DNA from 4 places in the Brevibacillus ruminantium genome. Region 1 is predicted to be linked to each of the others. Evidence: riboswitches for the same ligand, from Rfam matches in the RefSeq annotation. Region 1 holds a riboswitch; each other region holds the start of a gene.

Region 1 (2,198 bases):
ACCATTCGCTGTTACATCAGTTTTTCCGAGGATAAACGTTTTCTCAGAAGAAACAAACCTTCCGAAAGGATGATGAAGCGGTTGAAGGAGTTAAAGGAACGGGGCAGGGGTTGATAAGAAAAAAGGAAAAACCGAGTCACTCCCAAGAGCAACTCGGTTTTTTTACTTCGATTCATTGATCATCCAGTGAATTCTTGTACCCAGTATCCATTTTGATATCCTACACCGATTTTCGTGAAATTCGGATTCAAAATGTTTTTGCGGTGACCGTCACTGTTCATCCATTGCTGCATGACTTCTTCCGGGCTGCGTTGGCCCATCGCGATGTTTTCACCTGCAGCCATGAAGTTCACACCAAATTTGCTCATCATGTCGAATGGAGAACCATAGGTCGGGCTGTTGTGGTCAAAATAGTGGTTTTCATCCATGTCAGCCGCTTTTGCCGATGCTACCTTTTCCAGGGAAGCATCATAGGTAAGCGGAGACAGACCAGCTTTTGCACGCTCCTGGTTAACCAAATCTGCTACCTGACGAGCAAATTGGGAAGATGCTTGAGCAGGTTGGCTCGCTTTTGGTGCTTGCTGTTGTGCTGGTTGTTGTTGAACCGGCTGTTGAACTGGCTGTTGAACTGGTTGTTCAACAGGTTGCTGTACCTGATTTTGAACCGGTTGTTGCATTTGTTGAGGATTCATAATCCATTGGAAATTGGGAACCGCATAATTGCAATTCCAAGGCGTAGCCTGATTGTTCGGCATTGCTTTGCTGATTGGCAACACTTGATTGAATGACAATCCTTGATTCGTCGGACATGGGTTAGACTGTTGAAACTGTTTGAAAGATTGGGAATTCAATACATTTGAGAGCCACTGGCCTGAGCCTGAATTCGCTCCGGATTTTAACGGGCATGTGGCAGCAAAAGCAGAAGTAGAAATAGAAGTAACGGCCAATCCCAAAGCAATTGCGATGATCGACTTGCCAAATGGTTTCATGTTCTCATCGTCTCCTTTTTTTTGCCTACGAGGTTAGTTGTCGGGTTTGGGTTGAGGATACAACCCTTCACTTTACGTGATTCACCCCAATGCAGAAAAAACGGTTTTCTGCAGAAAAAAGTCCCCCGCACTTCTCCCGCGAGAAGTTTCGGCTTGTTTGTTTGGCTTAATCAGGATAACAAAGGAAGACCAGAGAAGTGAACCTGTAAATCCTGGTAAGTCGGGGTTTAACCGCCGCTGATCGGCATAGCGACAACCTCCAACCGCCTGCTGTCCTGCCCCTTGCTTTTTATTTTCGTGATGGCAAAATGACCGATTTCCGATGTTTCCTTTACATGTGTCCCGCCACAAGCTTGCTCATCAATATCACCGATTGCCACCAGTCTCACAGTGGTCACGGAGGGAGGGAGCAAATTGACCACAGTTTTGATCAGAGAAGGGGCATGGTCTGCTTCTTCACGTGTAATCCAGCGGGTTGTGATGGGATGATTTCGGTTGATTTCTTCATTCGTCTCGGCTACGATCTCGGCGGTCTCTTCCTCGCTTAGCTCACGGAGCTGGGTGAAATCGATGCGCGCCCGATCGGGATAGATTTGGTTTCCCGTACAGAGTGCACCGAACTTGCGTTGTACGACAGCGGCCAATACGTGAAGCAGTGAATGATGGCGCATCAGTCCGTAGCGTCTTTCCCAATCAATTTGCAGATGGACAGGACCCTTTTGCAATCCTTCTGTACTCGACAGATAGTGAACGATACGGCCTTGCTCCCTTTTGACCTTCACGACCTCATACTCCCGGTTGTTTTGCACCATGACCCCAAGATCATGCTCTTGTCCGCCGCCCGTCGGGTAAAAAATCGTCTGATCCAAAATGACCTGATTTTGCCCAATCTCAAGAATCTGGGCTTCGCCTATCGTCAGATAGCTGTCGTTCAGATATTGTTCCGTAGTCATCATCAGCTCTCCAATCATTCTTCAAAAAAAATTGTTGATATCAAAAAAATTGTATCATATCATGCCAGTAAGATGATAGTATAAGAATAAGGACGAGATACTAAATTTTCTGACAAATGGAGAGTGATTGCATGTCTTCCGTGGAACACCGTCTCAAAGAGTTGGATATTGTCCTGCCGCCAAGTCAACCGCCTCTAGCCAATTATGTTTCCTGTGTACGCTCTGGAAATCTGATCTTTACTTCAGGTGCCGGGTG
Region 2 (2,198 bases), 1.9 Mb from region 1:
CTCGCATTTTGATCATCGATGATGAACCCCAAATTCGAAAGCTTCTGAAGGTAACCCTGCAAGCCCATCAATATGCCATCTACGAAGCCTCGACAGGAGAGGAGGGCCTCCAACAGGCATCCTTGATGTTGCCGGACTTGATCATACTTGATCTCGGGTTGCCGGGCATATCCGGCATGGAAGTGCTCGGCCGCATCCGGGAATGGTCAAATTCGCCGATCATTGTGCTGACGGCAAAAGACAGGGAGGAAGATAAAATCGTCGCGCTCGACAGCGGCGCCGATGATTATGTAACCAAGCCGTTCGGGATGGGAGAGCTCGTCGCTCGAATGCGTGTTGCGCTGCGGCACGTAGCCAAATCGTCGAATGAGCCCATCCTCCAGATCGGCGAGCTGACCATCGACCTGGCACAGCGAAGCGTGGAGTTGAAGGGAGAACGGATCAAGTTGACCCCAACAGAATACGATCTGTTGAAAATTCTCGCCTCCAACGCCGGGAAAGTAGTCACGCAGCGTCAGCTGCTCCAACAAGTATGGGGCAGCCACCACAATGAGACCGACAGCCATTATTTGCGGGTGTACATCGGACATCTACGCAAAAAACTCGAGGAAGACTCGACTCGGCCCAAGTTCATTCTGACGGAGCCGGGGATCGGCTATCGCTTCCTGTCCAGGGAGTAACAGAGTCGCTTACCTCGGCTACGTCCATCCTCCGTTCAAAAACGTAAGAACGGGACCTTCGTGTAGAAATATTGCCGTCTCCGTAAGTTTTTGTCCGATGCATCCGTTTTCGCGCACGAGAAAAGGCTAAAAATCAAAAATAGGCGTTGGATTCGGCTTTTACATTGTCTTGCAAAAAGCGTATGATCTCTATCAACAACTTCAAATTCATTTGAATCGCTGAATTCCCTAAGGGGAAACGGGGGAACCAACAGAAGCCATTAAATGGTTTCACGGGGTGAATTCCTTGTCTGCTTGGCACTTGGAAAGGGTACTCTCAAGCCCTAACCCGACAGCTAACCTCGTAAGCGCATTGAGAGAGAACCGTATCCGAGCTGCGTTTGTCTGATGGACTGACAACAGACTGCCCGAGAGCTTCGTTTCTCTGCTCTTCGGGCTTTTTGTCGTACCCAAAAAAACATTTAGGGAGAGTGGCAAGCATGTTACACGTGCAAGAAGCGGATCCACTGCCGGGTCTTGAATCGCCCGGTTTTCGGTATGAGGAGAGAATCCGTTCCATCGAAGTATTTCGCTTCGATCAAGAGTTGACCCGGCGTTTATTTTTCGAAAACGAAAAAGGTAGCGTGTGCGGATATCTGAAACTATCCGGCAACGGGTTTAGCGGTTGGGGAGAATACCGATTGCCTAATACGAAAAAACCGTTCGACCTCGTCGGATGGGCATCCGTATATATGAATCTGAAAGGTCTTAACATTGCCCAAGCCTTTCAATTGCTACAGGGTAAAGAAGAGAATTGGGGAAGGATTCGAAAAGAGTTGGCCGAATCGGCGTTGATGGACTTGTCATCCACTCTCGAGACCCCTTTTCTTTTGCCACATCACGGTGATTTTCCGATAAAACAACAATATATCATGGAACATGCCGAATCTTACGTCTCATTCTGATCTCGTAACGGAAAGGAGAAATGCATGGTGCAGGAGCTTGTAAATCAACTGAAAGAGGCCTACTTGCAATGATCGGTGAACATCCGCAGGAGGTGGAAGTAAGAGTCATTAAAAACCATATCGTGATCATTGCCAAAGGAACTCCAACAATTGAGCATTCCATCTCTGTCCATACCATACGCGGCAGAAGCATTCATCAGACGATAGTCGAAATGGATCGCGACCGATTGCAAGCGCTGTTGAAACCTAAAGTGGCTGCAATTGTCGGTTGCCGCGTCACTTCCATTCAATCCGACATTTGCATCGGCACCGGGGAAAAAATGGAGCTGATTCATCTGGATTGCGATATCGAGCACAAGTATATGCATGATTAGGTTTGAAGAGACGTTTTATTCCAAGGCCTGTCCGTCAGTTAAGTGGAACAGTATTCGAATTCATAATCGGGAGTGATAATGTTGTCATTATTGGTGATGAAATATGGCGGCAGTTCCGTAGGCGACGCCAAACGGATAAAGCGCGTTGCGCGTCGGATAGCGGACCGAAGGCAGGAAGGCCATCAGTGCGTCGTGGTGGT
Region 3 (2,198 bases), 1.4 Mb from region 1:
GCCGATAGCGAGTCAGCAGGATGCCCGTTGGCACAGCTATCACAATCGCCCAAAACAAGGCGACAATCGACAGTACGATATGCTGCCAGGTCGCTTGCAAGATGTCTGGCCAGCGGTCTGCCATGACCGAAATCACTTCACTCATTGCACCTCACTCCTCTCCCCTTCCAGATAAGGACGGGCCAGCACATCGACGAGACTTGCCCTTGTCAACAAACCTGCCAGTGTTCCGTCATCCCGGACTACCGGTACATACCCGTAAGGCGCTTCCTGCACGTAACCGATCGCGTCTGTCAGTGACGTTGTGGGATGCAGGGTGATGGTTTCGGTCCGCATCACATCGCGAACGGTCAGCGATTCATCGGGATACCGCTTGTGGATATCCGCTGTATCGGCCAAACCCAGGTATTTTCCATTTTTGTCGACAACGATCAGTCCGGTCACCCGCTTGCGGTACATGATCTGCACTGCTTCCGCCAACCCGCGCCCCGGCGAGACCGTAACCGGCTCCGCGACCATCACATCCTGTACAAGCTGCGACAGATGGGCATGCAGCCGCTTTTCTCCGATAAAGCCGCGGACAAAATCGTTGACGGGGTGCCGCAGGATCTGGTCGGGAGTCCCCTGCTGAATGACGCATCCTTTTTGCATGACGACGATCTGATCCGCGATCTTCAAGGCTTCATCCATGTCGTGAGTGACAAACACAATCGTTTTGTTCAACTCCTGGTTGAGCCGGATCAGCTCATCCTGAAGCTGCTCGCGGGTAATCGGATCAAGCGCGGAAAAAGGCTCATCCATCAAGATAATCGGCGGATCGCTCATCAGCGCACGGGCTACGCCCACCCGCTGCTGCTGTCCTCCCGAGAGTTCTGCCGGATATCGCTCCCGGTACTGCTCGGGGTCCAAGCCGACGAGGTCCAGCATGTGATCAATCTTTTTGGAGTCGATCGCCGCCTTTCCCCCCTGGAGTCTCGGCACGAGCGAAATATTCTCGGCAATCGTCAGGTGGGGGAACAGCCCTACCTGCTGAATGACATAGCCGATGCTGCGCCGCAACTGAACAGGATCAACCTGTCCCGAATCCCTCCCTTCGACCGTAATTCGCCCCGACGTAGGCGTGATCAAACGATTGATCATTTTCATCGTCGTCGTCTTGCCGCAGCCGGATGGCCCTACCAGAACGGTAATACTGCCCTGAGGAATCTCCAGATTGAGCTCACTGATCACCGTGGTCGACCCGTACGACTTGCGCACGCGTTCAAAGACAACCGCATTCGCCATTTCACATCTCCCTCCTTTTACAAAAAAGTAGATTTTTTGAAAAAAAAAGACCCTGCAGAAGCAGGGTCGAAAATAACACAAAAAAGACCCTGCCAAAGCAAAGGGTCAAAAAACCGAATGATTCTCCACATCGAAAAATTTCGACATAGACAGCTTGTTTTGACCCATCTTGAGGCTGACGAGGTTAGCTGTCGGACTCGGGAAAGATGGTTCCCTACGGCTGTGATGCGGCCGATTCGCCCCAAAAAAAGTGGTTCCCCCGCTTTCCGATTATGCAAATCGGAAATTAAGCTTATGGCTATTATGCATGAATTCGATCATTTCGTCAAATGAGCAGCGTTTAAAAAGGACAAAGGTCTTAGTCCTTTGGTAATAAAAGTAAATTTTTATGGAATTTTTCAGGAGAAAGAGTCAGAATACTCCTTAGGTTTTATTTTATTTCTGGAATTGAAGGAGGATCATTTCATGCTGACTCACCTGTGGAAACGTTTCTGGTTTCCTGCTCTCTTGATTGTTGGACTCTTGTTGATGCCGTTCCAAAATAACGCGGACGCCGCTTCAAATCTGAGCTTCCAAACCTCGCTGCAAAATGGACAGATGGTCGTCACGGCATCTTTCACCAATACAAATGACGGGGGCAATATAGGGTTGATTGCCACTGGTTACACTGCCGAAGGAGAAGCGATCTCCACCAAAGGGGGAACTGCCTACATCGCTCGCGGCAAGACCGGGAATTATCAGATCACGCTGGATCATGGAGACAAGATCGCCAAGGTGATTGTGGTTCCTGCCGATCCCTTAAACCCTGCTGGAAAGCTGTCCAGCTCTGCCTATTATGAAGGAAATGGCAAAGGGGTCGTCACAGCTGTCGTGGAAAATGGCGGGGAAGGTCGAAACATTGGTGTCATCGCTGT
Region 4 (2,198 bases), 1.7 Mb from region 1:
GATTGTCGTCGACAAGCAAAATATGGTCTTTCACAGGAATTCCCCCAGTTACCTCAGATCTCCAGTATGATTCGATTCTCCTCTAATCATAACATGGTTTGCCTGACAGCGTGCATAGAATCCAAATGTTACCACGACTTGAAAGCAGGAAAAAGAGAGGGGGTTAGCGAATAGCGGCTGTCACTTCCTCTTGACACCTGGTACTAAGTTTCGTCAGAAAAAGCCAGAGACCTCACGTCCCTGGCTTCCATACTTCTGCTTATTCTGCCTTTTCTGGCTGAGCCCCATGCTGCTCGGGGGCTGCCGCAGCGTCTGTAGGCGCGGGCGCCTCTGTTGGTTGTGGCTGCGGGGCTGGTGCTACTTCTTGTTGCTCTGGTTGGGCTTCTGGCGTAGACGCTGCTTGTACCGCTTTTTTCGCTGGCGGAGTAGTGGACTCATCTGCCTGGAGGATTGGGGCGGCAATTCGCTTGGCACCCACATAACGCTTGCTCCAGTAGTAAGGATCGCTCAACTTGGTGTTGACGACACCTCTGCCTGACTCCGAGTGTACAAACGTGTCATTGCCGATATAGATGCCGACATGGGAGATGCTTCTGCCGTTCGTCTTGAAAAAGACGAGGTCGCCTGGCTGCAGATCTTTTCGATTCACTGGCTGGCCTACCGTAAATTGAGAAGCAGAGCTGTGTGGCAAATCTATACCCAGCGCGTCAAATACATAGCGTGTAAAGCCGGAGCAGTCAAAACCTTTTTTCGTGGTTCCGGAAGACTTGTAAGGGACACCGTAAAGGTCGTTGACAACATTCATCAGGGGGGTTCCCTCCTGAGCATGTGCCGGGACGGTACCCATTGCAAGCAATCCGGCAATCATGAAAGCTACTACCGTCTTGCGCAAAACAAACTGCTCCTCTCCTGAGCCTACGAGGTTAGCTGATGGGTTCGGTCGAAAGGATTTCCCTAGACTGCCAGAACGTTGCAGTCATTCACCCCAAAAGATAGTGGGTCCCCCGTTTCCATAAAAAGGAATTCGGCTATTTTTCGATGTTTTTTTACACGCACCTCCACAGAATTCAACACTTGGCCTGTTTTTCCTTTTTTTGCGCAGATTGTTCACAATTTTGACATATTATTTTGTCATACGCTGTAACGAAGTGACTGGTCCACTCGTCAGACAAAATTCGCCCAAAACCATCTCTAGAATATAGCCCAAAGCCGTCTCTACATATAGCCCAGGGCCAATTCCAGACCTTAGATAAAGAAGCTTTCCGAGTGCGGATAGGTGCTTGTCCGGTCTGGGAAGGACATTTAATCCGTCCAGGGACGGAGACAAAAACCAACCGCTCGCCCGTTATCGCAAATCTCTGCCCCGTCTACAATGAGGACATAAGGTTCACACCACCACATAAGACGATTGGAGGGAAGCAATTCATGAACGAGCGGTCTGGCAAAGTGCTCCTTGGACTGGCATTGCTGCTGACTGGAGGATTTGTCTTTCTGGATCTTCTGGGGATTCACAGCGGTCGCTTCCTCGGAATACTCATCCCCGGGCTGATCATGTTATATGGAGCCCGCAAGCTAATGAGCGGTTCCGGTTCCCGCTTCTGGGGGTTACTGGTTTTCCTGTTCGGGCTGTTAATGCTGATCGGCAAGCTGCACCTGCTGTTCAATGTCATCATCGCTGTCGGGGTCATTTACCTGGGTTATCGCCTCATCCGCCGACATGACAGGTCGGACGACCACATGCCGACAGTCTGGGAGAAACAATGGGCAGAACGTGTATTAAAAGAAGATGCTTTGGATAACTGGGAGCACCGAGTAACCAAGAAAGAAACGTTTTGATTCGAAATAGGAAGCAAAGGCCCACAGGGTGTACATGACAATTAAAATTCTTGTGATATGATGAAGGAGGACTAAAAAATGGGTATTTTTAAACGACTGCGTGACTTGACGGTGGCATCTGTAAATGACGTTATCGATTCGATGGAAGATCCGGTAGTGATGCTCAATCAATATATGCGAGACATGGAAGTAGAGATCGGGCAGGTAGAGGTATCTGTAGCCCGTCAGGTAGCTTTGGAGAAAAAATTCCGCCAACAATGGGAAGAGGCCGTGACGCTTGCTGAGAAGCGTGATCGTCAGGTGAAGCTGGCTTTGGCCGAAGGTGAAGATTTCCTGGCTCGCCGGGCCCTGGCGGACAAAAA

Evidence for each region. Region 1 has a riboswitch for cyclic di-AMP ahead of NDK47_RS13470 (CAP domain-containing protein). Riboswitches for the same ligand answer to the same signal wherever they lie in the genome.
Region 2: another riboswitch for cyclic di-AMP. It lies ahead of NDK47_RS04170 (hypothetical protein); the one in region 1 lies ahead of NDK47_RS13470 (CAP domain-containing protein).
Region 3: another riboswitch for cyclic di-AMP. It lies ahead of NDK47_RS06430 (betaine/proline/choline family ABC transporter ATP-binding protein); the one in region 1 lies ahead of NDK47_RS13470 (CAP domain-containing protein).
Region 4: another riboswitch for cyclic di-AMP. It lies ahead of NDK47_RS21970 (C40 family peptidase); the one in region 1 lies ahead of NDK47_RS13470 (CAP domain-containing protein).

Annotation. Positions count from the first base shown of each region.
Region 1 covers NZ_CP098755.1:2,723,334-2,725,531, forward strand. The annotation lists gene NDK47_RS13465 (DedA family protein) at 1-35, shown strand, start outside; gene NDK47_RS13470 (CAP domain-containing protein) at 180-989, opposite strand; cyclic di-AMP (ydaO/yuaA leader) riboswitch at 997-1,153, opposite strand; gene NDK47_RS13475 (alanyl-tRNA editing protein) at 1,217-1,942, opposite strand; gene NDK47_RS13480 (RidA family protein) at 2,074-2,198, shown strand, end outside.
Region 2 covers NZ_CP098755.1:815,270-817,467, reverse strand. The annotation lists gene NDK47_RS04175 (response regulator) at 1-680, shown strand, start outside; cyclic di-AMP (ydaO/yuaA leader) riboswitch at 888-1,046, shown strand; gene NDK47_RS04170 (hypothetical protein) at 1,169-1,624, shown strand; gene NDK47_RS04165 (Na-translocating system protein MpsC family protein) at 1,693-1,998, shown strand; gene NDK47_RS04160 (aspartate kinase) at 2,080-2,198, shown strand, end outside.
Region 3 covers NZ_CP098755.1:1,314,750-1,316,947, reverse strand. The annotation lists gene NDK47_RS06435 (ABC transporter permease) at 1-145, opposite strand, end outside; gene NDK47_RS06430 (betaine/proline/choline family ABC transporter ATP-binding protein) at 142-1,284, opposite strand; cyclic di-AMP (ydaO/yuaA leader) riboswitch at 1,443-1,587, opposite strand; gene NDK47_RS06425 (hypothetical protein) at 1,750-2,198, shown strand, end outside.
Region 4 covers NZ_CP098755.1:4,462,089-4,464,286, reverse strand. The annotation lists gene NDK47_RS21975 (response regulator transcription factor) at 1-34, opposite strand, end outside; gene NDK47_RS21970 (C40 family peptidase) at 260-892, opposite strand; cyclic di-AMP (ydaO/yuaA leader) riboswitch at 898-1,040, opposite strand; gene NDK47_RS21965 (LiaF transmembrane domain-containing protein) at 1,426-1,836, shown strand; gene NDK47_RS21960 (PspA/IM30 family protein) at 1,915-2,198, shown strand, end outside.